Regions from separate parts of the Allobosea sp. Tri-49 genome, predicted to be linked through region 2. Evidence: predicted binding sites of a transcription regulator. Region 2 holds the regulator's gene; the other holds the start of a gene.
What was found. The regulator LexA, encoded in region 2, represses DNA repair genes until DNA is damaged. The targets are predictions, from matches to a motif close to TGTTCNNNNTGTGTTCNG.

Region 1 (4,914 bases), 780 kb from region 2:
GGGGCGTCTCCTATTATCTGGTCGGCGCCTTCGGCGAGCGGATCGCGGGCGAACTCGGCTGGTCGCAGGCGATCATCCATGGCGGGCTCTCGGCCGGCCTGCTGGTGATGGGGCTGACCTCGGGCGCGGTCGGCCGCCTGATCGACCGACATGGCGGCCGCACCGTGATGTGCGTGGGATCGCTGCTCACCGCCGCCGGCTGCCTCGGCCTCGCCTACGCTCACACGATTCCGACCTATTACGCCGCCTGGCTCTGCCTCGGCCTCGCGATGCGGCTCACCCTATACGACGCCGCCTTCGCGGCGCTGGCCCGGATCGGCGGCAGCGCCGCGCGCCGGCCTATCGCCCAGATCACCCTGCTCGGCGGCCTCGCCTCGACCGTGTTCTGGCCGCTTGGCCACGCACTCGCTGAGCAATTCGGCTGGCGCGGGGCGCTGATCGCCTATGCCGGCTTCGCGCTTCTCACTCTGCCCTTGCACCTGACATTGCCGGCAGGCTCGGCACGGCCTTTGCCCAGTGCGGCCGCAGCGAAGCCCGTCATCACGCTCAGCCCGGCCGATACCCGCTTCGCCGGCCTGCTCTATGCGCTGATCGTCACCTTCGCCGGTGTCCTCAATGCCGGCATGTCCGCCCATATGATCGGCATCCTCGCCGGGCTCGGCCTGCCCGCCGCGGCCGCGGTCTGGATCGGCGCGACGCGCGGCATCGGCCAGTCGCTGGCGCGGCTCGGCGAGGTGCTATTCGGCGCGCGCACCAGCCCGTTCGACCTCAACCTCGTCGCCTGCCTGGCGCTGCCGCTCTGCTTCGTGGTCGGCCTCTTCGGCGGTGCCAGCGCCATGGCAGCGCTGGCCTTTGCCTTCTTCTACGGCGCCGGCAATGGCGTGCTGACGATCACGCGCGGCACGCTGCCGCTGATGCTGTTCGATCCGAAGAGCTATGGCGCCTATGTCGGCCGGTTGCTGGCGCCGGGCTTCTTCCTCTCGGCCGCAGCCCCGCTCGGCTATGCGCTGCTGATCGAACGCTATGGCGCCTCGGCGGCGCTGATCCTGTCCGGGGCTCTGGCCCTCGCGATGCTCGTCTCCGCCATCCTGCTCCGCCGGCGTTTCCGTAGCCTGCCACGCTCCTGACAATCTCTGTCAGCACACCCCGCAAGAACAATGCGGCAACATCCGCGACTGCGTGCTACTCATGCCGGCCTCTCGCCCGGCCGCACTGGCACGAGCCGGCGATTGCCCTATCTCTACGGCTTAGCTCAATTCGGACACCACCATGGCTCGCAAGACCACGCTCGCCGAACAGGCCGCGACGCTGGAAGACATGTTCGACCGCAACCGCGCGGCCGATCCGAACGCCCGCGTCATCTCCGTGCGCGGCGCGCGCGAGCACAATCTCAAGAATATCGACCTCGCGATTCCGCGCGACAAGCTGGTGGTGTTCACCGGGCTCTCCGGCTCGGGCAAATCCTCGCTCGCCTTCGACACGATCTATGCGGAGGGCCAGCGCCGCTATGTCGAGTCGCTCTCGGCCTATGCCCGCCAGTTCCTCGAGATGATGCAGAAGCCCGATGTCGACCAGATCGACGGGCTCTCCCCCGCCATCTCGATCGAGCAGAAGACGACCTCGAAGAACCCGCGCTCGACGGTCGGCACCGTCACCGAGATCCACGACTATATGCGCCTGCTCTGGGCCCGCGCCGGCATCCCCTATTCGCCCGCGACCGGCCTGCCGATCGAGAGCCAGACCGTGCAGCAGATGGTCGACCGGCTGGTCGAGCTGCCGGAGAAGACCCGCGGCTATCTGCTCGCGCCGGTCGTCCGCGGCCGCAAGGGCGAGTTCCGCAAGGAGATGGCCGACTGGCTGAAGCGCGGCTTCCAGCGCGTCAAGGTCAATGGCGAGTTCTACGAGATCCCGGACGCGCCGACGCTCGACAAGAAGTTCAAGCACGACATCGACGTCGTGGTCGACCGCATCGTCATCCGGCCCGATCTCGGCGCCCGCCTCGCCGACTCGCTGGAGCAGGCGCTCGACCTCGCCGACGGCATCGCCGTCTTCGAATATGCCGACGAGAAGGAGGAGAACGGCGAGGCCCGCCGCGTCACCTTCTCCTCGAAGTTCGCCTGTCCGGTCTCCGGCTTCACCATCCCCGAGATCGAGCCCAGGCTGTTCTCGTTCAACAACCCGTTCGGCGCCTGCCCGGCCTGCGACGGCCTCGGCCACGAGATGCGGATCGATCCGGAGATGATCGTTCCCGATCATGGCCTCTCCCTGAAGAAGGGCGCGATCGCGCCCTGGGCCAAGTCGACCTCGCCCTATTACGGCCAGACGCTCGATGCGCTCGCCAAGCATTTCGGCTTCTCGACCACCAAGCCGTGGTCGGAGCTGCCGCAGAGCGCGCGCGACGCCATATTGTTCGGCACCGGCACCGAGGCCGTGCGCATGGCCTATAATGACGGCCTGCGCGCCTATGAGGTGAAGAAGCCCTTCGAGGGCGTGATCACCAATATGGAGCGGCGCTGGAAGGAGACCGAGAGCGACTGGGCCCGCGAGGAGATCGGCCGCTTCATGTCGGAGACGCCCTGCGCCGCCTGCAACGGCTTCCGGCTCAAGCCCGAGGCGCTGGCGGTCAAGATCGACATGCGCCATATCGGCGAGATCTCGCAGCTCTCGGTCAAGGACGCGCTCGCCTGGGTCAGCGCCCTGCCCTCGCGCCTGTCGGCGAAGCAGAACGAGATCGCCCCGCGCATCCTGAAAGAGATCCGCGACCGGCTGACCTTCCTGCTCGATGTCGGCCTCGAATACCTGACGCTGGCGCGCGGCTCGCGCACGCTGTCGGGCGGCGAGAGCCAGCGCATCCGCCTCGCCAGCCAGATCGGCTCCGGCCTCACCGGCGTGCTCTATGTGCTGGACGAGCCCTCGATCGGCCTGCACCAGCGCGACAATGAGCGCCTGCTCGGCACGCTGCGCCGCCTGCGCGACCTCGGCAACACCGTGATCGTGGTCGAGCATGACGAGGACGCGATCCTCACCGCCGACTATGTCGTCGATGTCGGCCCCGGCGCCGGCATCCATGGCGGCGAGATCGTCGCCAAGGGCACGCCGCAAGACATCCTCAGCGACCCGAACTCGCTCACGGGCAAATACCTCACCGGCGAGATGAGCGTGCCGGTGCCCATCAAGCGCCGCAAGCCGCAGAAGGGCCGGAGCCTGAAGATCGTCGGCGCCCGCGGCAACAACCTCAAGGACGTCACGGTCGACATCCCGCTCGGCCTGTTCACCTGCATCACCGGCGTCTCCGGCGGCGGCAAGTCGACGCTGATCATCGACACGCTCTACAAGGCAATCGCGCGCAAGCTCAACGGCTCGATCGAGCATCCGGCGAGCCATGACCGCATCGAGGGCATGGAGCATCTCGACAAGGTCATCGACATCGACCAGTCGCCGATCGGCCGCACGCCGCGCTCGAACCCGGCGACCTATACCGGCGCCTTCACGCCGATCCGCGAATGGTTCGCCGGCCTGCCCGAGGCCAAGGCGCGCGGCTATCAAGCAGGCAGGTTCAGCTTCAACGTCAAAGGGGGTCGCTGCGAGGCCTGCCAGGGCGACGGCGTCATCAAGATCGAGATGCACTTCCTGCCCGACGTCTACGTCACCTGCGATGTCTGCAAGGGCAAGCGCTATGACCGCGAGACGCTCGAGGTGAAATACCGCGACCACTCGATCGCCGACGTGCTCGACATGACGGTCGAGGAGGCCAAGGACCTGTTCAAGGCCGTGCCCTCGATCCGCGACAAGATGGTGACGCTCGCCCGCGTCGGCCTCGACTATGTCAAGGTCGGCCAGCAGGCGACGACGCTCTCGGGCGGCGAGGCGCAGCGCGTCAAGCTCTCCAAGGAGCTCAGCAAGCGCGCCACCGGCCGCACCCTCTACATCCTCGACGAGCCGACCACCGGCCTGCACTTCCACGACGTCGCCAAGCTGATGGAGGTGCTGCACGAGCTGGTCGAGCAGGGCAATTCCGTGGTGGTGATCGAGCACAATCTCGAAGTGATCAAGACCGCCGACTGGGTCCTCGACCTCGGCCCCGAAGGCGGCGACGGCGGTGGCATGGTGGTGGCGCAAGGCACGCCGGAGGATGTGGTACGGATCGGCAAGGGCCACACCGCGCGCTTCCTCAAGGAGGTGCTGGAGCGGCGGCCGCTGAAGGGCAAGGGGGCAAGGGAAGCGGCGGAGTGAGGCGAGGCACAATAGCTCGCACTATGCCCTCGCACCATTTTACGTTAGAAATGAACCGTCAAGCTAAGAATGCTTGCAACTTTAGCTTGAGGGTTGGCAGATCTTTTGTTTCGCATTGCCATACAGTCAGTACTTGCCAGTCGTTTGTTTGGAGTTGTTCAACAACCTGAGCATCCCGCTGAACATTCCTTTCGAATTTTTTTTGCCAGAACTCGATGCTTGTTTTTGGATTCGTTGCTTTGCGGCATCCGCTATGTCGATGCCAGAAACAACCATGCACAAAAATGGCTTTTTTCTTCGACTTGAAAACAAGATCGGGGCGACCTGGCAGATCACGGGTGTGCAGACGATAACGATAGCCCAAGCCGTGCAAAAGCCGTCGGACCACCATCTCTGGCGTCGTGTTTTTACTAGCGACACGAGACATAAGCCAGGATCGGCGATCAGGTGACAGACGGTCCAACGTGCTATTCAGCGGCTTCGATCGTTGTCTGCTTCGCCATCCGTTTCCGAACTACGGAAAGAATTGCCTCAGCTACAACAGGCGATACGCTGTTCCCTATCATCCTGAAGCTATGCCACACTGTTGGGTGGAAACGAAATCCGTCTGGGAAGCCTTGCAATCGAGCCGCCTCGCGCACCGTTATAACGCGCGGCTCTTCGGGATGCAGGGGGCGCACA
Region 2 (4,914 bases):
CGGCGCGTGCTGCCGTTCCGCAGGCCGAGATCGAGAAGCGTGCCGCGGCGATGCCGGCGCCACGCAATTTCATCGGCGCGCTCGAAGCCAAGCATCGTGCCGGCGGCCCGACCCTGATCGCCGAGATCAAGAAGGCCTCGCCGTCCAAGGGGCTGATCCGGCCGGACTTCGACCCGCCGGCGCTGGCGAAAGCCTATGCCGAAGGCGGCGCCGCCTGCCTCTCCGTCCTGACCGACACGCCGTCCTTCCAGGGCCGGCCGGAATATCTCGCCGAGGCGCGCGCCGCCTCCGGCCTGCCCGGCCTGCGCAAGGACTTCATGTTCGAGCCCTACCAGGTCTTCGAGGCGCGGAGCTGGGGCGCCGACTGCATCCTGATCATCATGGCCTCGCTCGACGATGCCGCAGCGTGCGAGCTCGTGACAACCGCCAAGGCGCTCGGCATGGCCGCGCTCGCCGAAGTCCATGATGAAGCCGAGCTGGAGCGCGCACTAAAGCTCGACACCAGGCTGGTCGGCATCAACAACCGCGACCTGCGCAGCTTCGAGCTCAACCTCGCCGTCACCGAGCGGCTTGCGCCGCGCGTGCCGAAGGACCGTCTGCTCGTCGGCGAGAGCGGCATCTTCACCCATGCCGATATCGCCCGCCTGCAGGCTTGCGGCGTCGACACGTTCCTGGTCGGCGAGAGCCTGATGCGGCAGGCGGACGTGGCGGCTGCAACGCGCGAGCTTCTGACGGGCAAGACCACCGAGGCGGCGGCGTGAGCCGCCTCACCCATCTCGACCACAAGGGCGAAGCCCATATGGTCGATGTCGGCGACAAGGCCGAGACCGTCCGCATCGCGGTCGCGGAAGGCCATGTCGTGATGCAGCCAGAGACTCTGGCGATCGTCCGCGATGGCGAGTCCAAGAAGGGCGACGTCCTCGGCACCGCCCGCCTCGCCGGCATCATGGCGGCCAAGCGCGCGCATGAGCTGATCCCGCTCTGCCATCCGTTGTTGCTGAGCAAGATCGCAGTGGACCTTTCGATCGACGACGCCCTGCCGGGCGTGCGCGTCCGCGCCGAGGTCAAGCTCACCGGCAAGACCGGCGTCGAGATGGAGGCGCTGACCGCCGTCAGCGTCGCCTGCCTCACCGTCTATGACATGGTGAAGGCGGTCGATCGCGCCATGCATATCGAAGGCATTCAGCTCGTGCATAAATCCGGCGGAAAATCCGGAACCTATGAGCTCGCAGGGCCATCGGCATGAGCCTCACCCCCGTTCCCGTCGCGCTCAAGGCACTGCTCGACAGCGTGCCCGGCCAGGCGCCGGCCGAGACGCTGGCGCTGGCGCAATGCGCCGGCCGCGTGCTGGCCGAGGATGTGGCGGCGCTGCGGACCCAACCGCCCTTCGCCAATTCGGCGATGGACGGCTATGCCGTGCGCGGCAAGGACTTGGCGCGGGGGGCGCAGCTTCGCGTCATCGGCGAATCCGCTGCTGGCCGTGGCTTCTCTGGGAGAATTTCCCTCGGTGAGACGGTGCGGATCTTCACCGGAGCACCGTTGCCCGAGGGCGCGGACACGATCCTCATTCAGGAGCATGCCGAAGGTGTCGGCAGTCCGGTCATTCGGGTCGTCAAGCCTACAGATCCCGGCCAGTTCGTGCGCTTGGCGGGACTCGATTTCAGGACCGGCGAGGTCCTGCTGAAAGCTGGCCGCAGGCTCGACAGCGCTGCGCTCGGCCTGGCCGCAGCCGCGGGTCATCCGACGCTCGCCGTCCGCCGCAAGCCGCTGGTCGCGATCCTCGCCACCGGTGACGAACTCGTCCTGCCAGGCGAGACGGTCGGCCCCGACCAGATCGTCGCCTCCAACAGCTTTGCCCTCGCGGCGCTGGTCGAGCAGGCCGGCGGCACGGCGCTCGACCTCGGCATCGCCCGCGACAACCATCCCGACCTCGCCGGCAAGATCGAGGCGGCGCGCACGGCCGGTGCCGATGTCCTGATCACGCTCGGCGGCGCCTCGGTCGGCGAGCACGATCTCGTCCAGGCCGCGCTGAAGGCGCAGGGCATGGAACTCGGCTTCTGGAAGATCGCGATGCGCCCGGGCAAACCGATGATGATGGGCCGGCTCGGCGCCATGGTCGCGCTCGGCCTGCCGGGCAATCCGGTCTCCTCGATCGTCTGCGGGCACCTCTTCGCCATGCCGCTGGTCGAGGCGCTGCTCGGGGTCGAAGATCCGGCGCGCGACCGCAGCGAGCCCGCCATCCTCGCAATCGATCTGCCGGCCAATGACGAGCGCCAGGACTATCTGCGCGCCACCTTCGAAACCGCCGATGGCGAGCGGCGCGTCAGGCCCTTCGCCAAGCAGGATTCATCGATGCTGGCGAACCTGTCGCGCGCCGAGGCACTGGTGATCCGCCCGGTCTTCGCCAAAGCGGCCAAGGCAGGCGATTCCTGCCGCGTCATCCGGCTGCGCTGACCGCGTCATCGGCAGAACCCGCCTTGCGGAACACAAGGCGAACGAGTATGGTGTTCGTGCTTTGTTTCGATTCTAGCCCGAGAGGCGAGCGGCGCGACCATGCTGACACGCAAACAGTTTGAACTGCTTCGCTTCATCCATGAGCGCCTGCGCGAATCCGGGGTGCCGCCCTCCTTCGACGAGATGAAGGACGCGCTCGACCTGCGCTCCAAATCTGGCATCCACCGGCTGATCATGGCGCTCGAGGAGCGCGGCTTCATTCGCCGGCTTCCCAATCGGGCGCGGGCCCTCGAAGTCATCAAGATGCCGGACGGCATCGGCGGGCAGCAGGCGCAACGCGCCCGCTTCAGCCCCTCCATCGTCCAGGGCGGGCTTGGCCAAACCCCGCCGGCACCGGCAGCCACTCTAGCAAAGCCGCGCCCCACGGGCGCCGAGGAGAGCGGGCGCTCCACCGTCTCCATCCCCGTCATGGGCCGCATCGCCGCCGGCACGCCGATCTCGGCGATCCAGGACCGCAGCCATAGCGTCTCCATGCCGGCCGACATGCTCGGCGGTGGCGAGCATTACGCGCTCGAGGTCCGCGGCGATTCGATGATCGAGGCCGGCATCCTCGACGGCGACACCGTCGTGATCCGCAAGCAGGACACGGCGAACACCGGCGACATCATCGTCGCCCTGATCGACGACGAGGAGGCAACGCTGAAGCGCTTGCGCAAGCGTGGCTCCTCGATCGCGCTCGAAGCCGCCAACCCGGCCTATGAGACACGCGTGCTCGGACCCGACCGGGTCAAGATCCAGGGCCGCCTCGTCAATCTGATGCGGCGCTACTGAAGCGCCTCCAGATCCTGTGCCGGCTCCGCAACTGCTGCTGCAGTTGCCGGCGCAGATGTTGATTCGGGTGCCGGCCTCGGTTCCGGCCGCGCACGGGTCCATGGGCGCAGGCGCGCGGCCTCATCGGCCGTATAGGCGCGCCAACTGCCGCGGGCGGCATGATAGGCGGTCGCGCCATCGCGGATGAGCGCGCTGCGGTCGATCAGCCGGGCGGCGCAGGGCGCGCTCCAATAGAGCGACGTCACCACGAGGTCGGCCCGCTGGCAGTCCTCGACCAAAGCGAAGCGGTCGCGCGTATAAGCGACGCTGCGGCCGTCCGGCAGGCGGATGACGCAGCCGCGGGAATCACAGGCAGCGCCTTCACGCAAGGCCGTATCGTCGGGCGACCGCGAATCGCCGTCAGCATGCAGCCATTGCGTCAGCACGAAGCGGCTCGGCTTGCCGGCGAGCACCATCTTCCCCTCCGGCCCACGTACCAGCACGCCGGAACCGTCGCGCTCGATCAGGATGTCCGGCCGCGACGGTGCCGAGGCCAGCGCCAGTCCGCCGACCAGCGGCAGTGCGGCGAGGAAGCGCAGCGCCGTTGTCCACAAGGTCAGCCATAGCAGCGACAGCGAGAACAGGATCAGGGCGAGCGAGCCGAAGGCCGGCAGCACGACGGTCGAGCGGTCGATGCCGGCGACCCAATGGGCGAGTTGGAGCACGAGGCCCGACGCCCATCCCATCAGCGCCCAGGCCGGCCAGTCGAGCCCGAACGGATAGGCGAGCACGCCAAAGACGGCGGCCGGCATCACGATCAGCGAGACGAAGGGCAGTGCCAGCGCGTTGCCGAGCAGGCCGAACGGGTTGAAGGTCTGGAAGTGGAAGACACCATAGGGCGCCGTTGCCGCGGTCGCGACCATGGTCGTGGTCACGATACCGACGGCCGAGAGCCAGAGCGGGCGCAGCGGCCAGGGCCAGGATGCGGCAGCGGCGTCGGGCGGACGCTCCTGCCACCGTTCAGCGAAGGCGATCAGCGCCGCGACCGCCCCGAATGACATCTGGAAGCTCGGCCCGAGCACGGCTTCCGGCTCGCGCAGCAGCACGATGATCGCAGCGAGCGCGAGATTGCGCATGGAGAGCGCCGGCCGATCGACCAGGATCGCCCCGAGCATCACCAGCGTCATGATCAGCGAGCGCACCGTCGCGACCTCCGCGCCGGAGAAGACGCAATAGCCGGTCGCACCGGCCATGGCGGCGAGCGCCGCGAGCTTCTTCACCGGCCAGTAGAGTGCCGCTGTCTGCGACAGCGCGAGCAGAGCCCGCGCCAGCCAGAAGATCGTGCCGGCGGCTAGCACCATGTGCAGGCCCGAGATCGAAACGATGTGGTAGATGCCGGCGGCGCGCAGATCGTTGTTGGTCGCTTCGCTGATCAGTCCGCGCTTGCCGGTGACCAGCGCCGCCGCCATCGCCCCAGCCTGCCCGCCACCACTGGTCGCGATGCGTTCGGTCAATGCGTTGCGAGCTTGGTCGATCGCGACCGCCAAAGCGAGCCGGCGCGGCATCGGGGTCGGCGCCGGTGTAAGCGTGATTTTGCCGGCGATATTGCCGACGGCGCCGATGCCCTGGAAGAAGGCATCGCGGGCGAAG

Region 1: the regulator LexA is predicted to act here: its motif matches at 1,151-1,168, upstream of uvrA (excinuclease ABC subunit UvrA).

Annotation. Positions count from the first base shown of each region.
Region 1 covers NZ_CP017946.1:1,959,209-1,964,122, forward strand. Annotated here, with positions in the region: gene BLM15_RS09710 (MFS transporter) at 1-1,127, shown strand, start outside; gene uvrA (excinuclease ABC subunit UvrA) at 1,270-4,233, shown strand; gene BLM15_RS09720 (very short patch repair endonuclease) at 4,292-4,660, opposite strand; gene BLM15_RS09725 (DNA cytosine methyltransferase) at 4,701-4,914, opposite strand, start outside.
Region 2 covers NZ_CP017946.1:1,183,876-1,188,789, reverse strand. Annotated here, with positions in the region: gene trpC (indole-3-glycerol phosphate synthase TrpC) at 1-761, shown strand, start outside; gene moaC (cyclic pyranopterin monophosphate synthase MoaC) at 800-1,246, shown strand; gene BLM15_RS05810 (molybdopterin molybdotransferase MoeA) at 1,243-2,454, shown strand; gene lexA (transcriptional repressor LexA) at 2,554-3,285, shown strand; gene BLM15_RS05800 (ComEC/Rec2 family competence protein) at 3,279-4,914, opposite strand, start outside.